One region of the Lentibacillus halophilus genome, then DNA from elsewhere that is predicted to be linked to it. Evidence: riboswitches for the same ligand, from Rfam matches in the RefSeq annotation. Region 1 holds a riboswitch; the other holds the start of a gene.
What was found. A riboswitch is a leader RNA that binds a small molecule or an ion and turns the genes downstream of it on or off. The one in region 1 is predicted to bind S-adenosylmethionine.

Region 1 (3,194 bases):
ATATACAATCGAACTGCCGCAAACACCCTACGTGATAGAAGATGTATTTGAGGATATGCAACAGTCGATGCATGAATATGGCAATGCGGTTCTTTCTGAAGCAAAAGAAAAAATGGCGACACTTCCCAATTACGTGGACTTTTACGCCGTGGAAGGGAAAGCATCTCAATCCATTTTAGAACATGCCGATGATCAAGCGTGTGATTTAATTGTGATTGGCAGCAGAGGACTGACAGGTATTAAAGAGTTTCTCGGAAGCGTTAGTCATTACGTCGTTCATCATTCGCACGTTCCGGTATTGGTTGTTCGATGATAGGTATCGTTTTTGAAAAAGAACCATCCTGCAATAGTCTGTCCACTATGCAGGATGGTTCTAAATGTGAACCGTTTCTCGTAGGTGTTAAGCTTTTGTCCGATAAGCCACATTATGATTTTTTAGTGTTTCGTCTTGCCCGAACAAGAAGTGTTTCTCCATATCCGGTGAGTATTTGGAGTTGATTGTGTTCACACCAACGGCTTCAGCTACAGCACGTAACATTGCCGGTGATGCTCCACAGCACAGGCCAATATAGTTCAAACCGATATCTTTTGCCTGTTTGGCCCATTCGGCCAGTTCATAACGGTTATGGTATAAAGGATCAAGTGCCGTCGGGAATGTTGTTTCTAACGGCAGATGACAGCTACATCCCCCATCAGGCAAGTTGAAGAATGTCGGGTGTTCTTCTGATGTCCGATACGGGATTGGCAAGCCGGCAACATATCCGCCCACATTTTCGCGGATCTTTTCCAAATATGGCTGCATCGTATTCGGACCGCGGAAACAATTCATACCAACGACAAGCGCTCCTTTTTCTGAAAGCAGACGAGAGCCCTCTTCTACTGTATAACCGTCCCGTAAAATGTTTTCGCCCATCATCGCGAATGTAATAACAGCCGGTAAATCCTGTTTCTGAATTTCTTCAAGTGCAATGAGTGCCTCTTCGTAATAGTAGAATGTTTCGCCGTTAATAAAATCGACGCCTTCTTCCTTGCACCATGAAATCATTTCAGCAAACATGTTTCGCACAGTATCTTTGGAGGCGGGGTCTTCCGGATCAAAAATATTGGTATTGGATATATTGCCGGCAACCAGCGCTTCTTCTGTTGGGTGCTCTTTGGCCACCTCTTTTGCTAAACGAATGGCATTACGGTTCAGCGGTTCCAGCTGATCTTCTTTGCCGATAATCCGCATTTTTTCACGATGGGCATTGTATGTAAATGCCAAAACGACATCGGAACCGGCATTCATATAGTCCCGGTAGGTTTGTTTTAAAACATCCGGATGTTCCAAGGCCACCTCTGGCACAAAGGAACCGGCCTGTAAATATCCTCTTCGTTCCAATTCAAATAAATACCCTTCCCCGACAATAACGGTTCCTTCGTATAATCGTTGTTCCAAACTGCGCTTCATGCGTATTCCTCCCTCTGTTTTCATATAAAAAGCCTCTTCTTAAAGTAAGAAGAGGCTAAATATACAATGTTTGGCGTCTCTTCTTATCTTCAGCATGTAGCATCTGGAATTGGCACAGTACTTTGACAAGTCCGCTGCCGAGGCTTCCAAGGGCCAGTCCCTCCACCTCTCTGGATAAGAAAATTGAAATATTTTATAATGTGATATGAATCATACACTTGATTTAAAGTGAAAGTCAAGGGTACAAAAGAAAATGGACACGTTATACGATTTACAAAATAGTCTTTGTGCATCTTAACGTGACGTAAACATAAAAATCTTGCTTATGTTTGTCAGAGTGGCACTGTTTTTAATCGAAGTGCATTTAAAACAACAGAAACCGAGCTTAAGGCCATTGCTGCTCCGGCCAACCAAGGAGCCAGCACACCAATCATAGCAAAAGGTATCATGATAACGTTGTATAGAAACGCCCAAAATAGGTTTTGCTTTATATTCCGCATTGTTTTTTTACTAATCAGGATGGCATCAACCAATCGATTTAAATCGCCTTTGATAATCGTGACATCTCCGGATTCAATTGCAATATCTGATCCCGTCCCAATTACTGCTCCGACATCGGCAACAGCAAGGGAAGGGGCATCATTAATGCCATCACCTGCCATCAGAACCGTACTTCCGTTTTGCTGTAATTGCTTGATGACATCAGCTTTATCGTGTGGAGATGCCTCTGCTTGATAATTATTTATGCCCGCTTTTTTTGCAATAACCCTACTTGCATTTGTATTATCACCTGTCAGCATAGAGATATCGAATCCTAACTGTTTTAAACGGGAAATAGCGTCTGCAGAAGATGTTTTCATATCATCAGCAACGGCAATGATTCCAGCAAAACGTGAATGGATAAATGCAATCATAGCTGTTTTTCCTTCTGCCTCCAACTGTGTCATCAGTTGATATGCTTTTTGCGGGAGGGGGTAGTTGTTTTTTATAAAGTATTTGGCTTTAGCAATCGTTACTTGTTTTCCGTGTACATACGCCTGTACACCATAACCTGGGAGAGAAACCACTTGAGATGCTTGAGGAATCGCATGCATTTTCGTTTTCGCTTTATTGACAATTGCTTTTGCTACAGGATGCTCGATATTGTTTTCGACCGCGGCGATTGTTTCCAGAAATGCATTTTCACTGAAATGCTCAACGTAAATGTCTGTTATGTGAGGGGACCCTTTTGTAAGTGTCCCTGTTTTATCTAAAATTAAGGTTTTGCAGTTACCTAATAATTCTAAATGTTTCCCTTCCTTAAATAGAATCCCTAACTGCGCAGCCCGTCCGCTTCCAATCATAATGGATGTTGGTGTGGCTAAACCGAGGGCACATGGACACGCTACGATTAAAACAGCAATGACTTTTTCCAGTGCTTCGTTAAACGACATCTCCAGAAAATTTGTATACCATGCCGCTAATGGAATACATGCGATAACGATAACGATAGGTACGAAAACGCCTGTGATTTTATCGGCTATGTGCTGTATAGGCGCTTTGGAAGCTTGTGCCTCCTCTACAACATCAATAATTTGCGATAAAACCGTTTCTGAATCTCGCTTCGTCACCTCTATGGTTAGTAGACCATTTTGATTAACAGTTCCTGCATACACTGATTTCCCAGAGTTTTTTTCCACTGGTATACTTTCACCGGTTAAAAGAGATTCATCCATCATGGAATTTCCTTTAATCACTTGTCCGT
Region 2 (3,194 bases), 1.0 Mb from region 1:
TAGACCGAAAAACAGAGCTACATCCCCTTCATGGCCAATGTTGGCCGAGCAGTGCATGGGCAATACATCAGACTTTGGAAGTAGATAGTTCATAACCGAAAAAATGGATTTTTTAATTTCTCCGGCATATTCGGTTCCGCCGATCAACACAATTCGTTTTTTGAAGGAAATGAAAACGAAAACTTCGGAATTCGTTCCATCGGTTTCCGGATCCGCTTTGAATGTCGGTGCCGATATCACGGTGAATTGCGACTGATGTTCGGCCAATTCCTTCTCTGTCGGTGTGATGAACAGCTGGCGGGCGAACAGATTATGCCATGCATATTCCGTAATGACTTGAAGCGGGAGCCGAAAATTTTCATCTGCTCCTGCAAAGCCGCGGAAATGAAACAGCTCATTTTTGTTGCGCAAGTAGGTCGTTACTTTTTCCAACAGATGATCAAAGGTGGCTTCATCGATGGATTGGTTCACTTTTCCCCAATCCACATCGTCACTGGTTTCGTCATGGACAATATACTTATCATCCGGGGAGCGTCCGGTGTACTTGCCTGTATGAGCGCTGACAGCTCCTGTTGCACTTAAAGTACCTTCCTCACGGGATAAAATCACTTCAACCAATTGTGAAACAACTAAATTTGTCTTTATGTGCGGGTGTGTCAATAAATCGCTCGTAATCATTGTGTCTTCTTTCGTTTTCATTTGTGATACCTGCCTTTTAACATGATATTGAAAACCAATCACCAACGTAATCTGATTATTAGTATAACACATTTCACTTAATAGTCCATACTAATTTTACAATATTTATATGAAAATTTTTTGTCAGTGTTCATGTTGAAAGCAAGCAGGATTGGTTGACATCGCATAGGGAATTCGGTACGATAAACGTCGAGCGGATACTCTCTTATTTGGAGCGGTGGAGGGACAGCCCCGATGAAACCCGGCAACCGTCACAATAGGTGAAAAGGTGCTAATCTGGTACAAGGTTGAATCCTTGAATGATAAGAGTGAAAGGCTTCATTCCTTTCCTCATGATGCAGGAAAGGTTTTTTTGTTTAAGTCAATCAAAAACCGTATCATAAACGTGAACCATATAGAGTTGCGCACCACGTTGTAAGGGAGGACAAGCCCGCATGGGTATGAAACGTCGATTATTCACATCGGAATCGGTGACAGAAGGCCATCCGGATAAAATGAGTGATCAAATATCCGATGCCATACTGGATGAAATACTTGCCAAAGACCCCAATGCCCGGGTCGCCTGTGAAACCATGGTTACGACAGGAATGGTACTGGTTACCGGCGAAATTACGACAACAACGTATGCCGATATTCCCACCATTGTACGTCAGACCATTAAAGATATAGGTTACACACGTGCCAAATTCGGCCTTGATGCTGATACATGCGCCGTGCTCACAGCCATTGATGAGCAGTCACCCGATATTGCCGGTGGTATTGATAACGCCCTGGAAGCTCGCGAAGGAAACATGAGTGATGAGGAAATCGACGCCATTGGTGCCGGCGACCAAGGGCTCATGTTTGGTTATGCCTGTGATGAAACAGAAGAATTAATGCCGTTATCCATTTCACTGGCGCACAAACTCGCCAAACAGCTGACCAATGCCCGCGAAGAACATAGTTTGGACTACTTGCGTCCCGATGGAAAAACGCAGGTGACCGTTGAATATGCAGACGATGGCAAACCGGAACGGATCGATACCATCGTCATTTCCGCCCAGCATCACGAGGACATATCAGTCGAACGGATTGAATCGGATTTGATTGACCAAGTTATTCGCCCGATTGTCCCGGCTCATTTACTGGATGAGAAGACGTATTACATCATCAACCCAACCGGTCGTTTCGTTATCGGTGGTCCGCAAGGCGATGCCGGCCTCACTGGACGAAAAATTATCGTCGATACGTATGGTGGTTACGCACGTCATGGCGGCGGTGCTTTCAGTGGCAAAGATTCGACGAAAGTGGATCGCTCGGCCGCATACGCAGCAAGATATGTTGCCAAAAATATTGTCGCTGCTGGTCTGGCACAATCGTGCGAGGTGCAACTGGCGTATGCAATCGGTGTTGCCGAGCCCGTATCGATTTCGGTGGATACATTCGGTACCGGTATGGTGGATGAGGGCCCCCTTGTAGATGCCATTCGCAGCGTATTTGATCTTCGTCCGGCAGGCATCACCCGCATGCTTGATTTGCGCAAGCCCATGTTCAAAAACACAGCCGCATACGGTCATTTCGGACGAACGGACATGTTATTCCCGTGGGAAAAAGCCGACAAAGTCGACGAATTGCAAGCGCTCGTCAAAGTAAAAAAATAGCGTGGTTTCAAAGGCAATCAACCACGCTTGAAGACGAAGCAGCTGGGATAATGCATAGAGTGAGAGAAAAATCCGAATGATGATTTAGAACGTTTCTTTTAAACTTTGAATCAGTCCGGATTTTTCTTTTTATCATATCATCGGTTTTTGCCTCCAAACAGCAAAGGAAAAATACGTAGTCCAGTAAAGAGCCAAAACGGGCTCATCTCTTATTTTTCAGAGTGATTTCAGAAATCACGAAAAAGATAACGTATTGTTAAATAAAATCGTATGGTATGCTACGTTGTTTATGGCGATTCCTGCTCCACTAGTTCCATAATCTCATTATTGTCATTCATAAAGGCGACAAGGGGCTTATAGCTTTTTAATTCATCACTTGAAACGAGCGCGTAGGAAATGATAATAATGATATCGTCTTTTTGTACGAGCCGTGCTGCGGCCCCGTTGAGACAAATGACGCCCGACCCTCGTTCACCGGAAATGATATAGGTTTCCAAACGGGCACCATTATGGTTATTGACGATTTGCACTTTTTCGTGTGGGAGCATGTCAAGTTGATCCAGGATGTCCTGGTCAATTGTTACACTTCCGACATAGTTTAGATCCGCCTCTGTGACGCGTGCTTGGTGTATTTTACTTTTCATCATCGTACGAAACATCTCGCCTGCCTCCTAGTCGTATCGGGTGATGATGTCTCCCTTTTCATCGAGAAGGATATTGTCAATTAATCTGGCCTTGTCAAAGTAAACGGCAGCAGCAAGAATGATCCGCTTATGCATGGATGACACAGGTTGTAGCGACGGATAACCGAGCAATTCAACATAATCAATGGTTCCCGACAGATGCTGCTGCAAG

Region 2: it holds a riboswitch for S-adenosylmethionine, as region 1 does, so the genes downstream of both, metK (methionine adenosyltransferase) here and ACZ5Q7_RS08460 (homocysteine S-methyltransferase family protein) in region 1, are expected to answer to the same signal.

Annotation. Positions count from the first base shown of each region.
Region 1 covers NZ_AP043750.1:1,718,115-1,721,308, forward strand. The annotation lists gene ACZ5Q7_RS08455 (universal stress protein) at 1-313, shown strand, start outside; gene ACZ5Q7_RS08460 (homocysteine S-methyltransferase family protein) at 401-1,450, opposite strand; SAM riboswitch class I at 1,531-1,631, opposite strand; gene ACZ5Q7_RS08465 (heavy metal translocating P-type ATPase) at 1,783-3,194, opposite strand, start outside.
Region 2 covers NZ_AP043750.1:2,746,580-2,749,773, reverse strand. The annotation lists gene pckA (phosphoenolpyruvate carboxykinase (ATP)) at 1-699, opposite strand, end outside; SAM riboswitch class I at 902-1,008, shown strand; gene metK (methionine adenosyltransferase) at 1,134-2,339, shown strand; gene panD (aspartate 1-decarboxylase) at 2,627-2,998, opposite strand; gene panC (pantoate--beta-alanine ligase) at 3,011-3,194, opposite strand, start outside.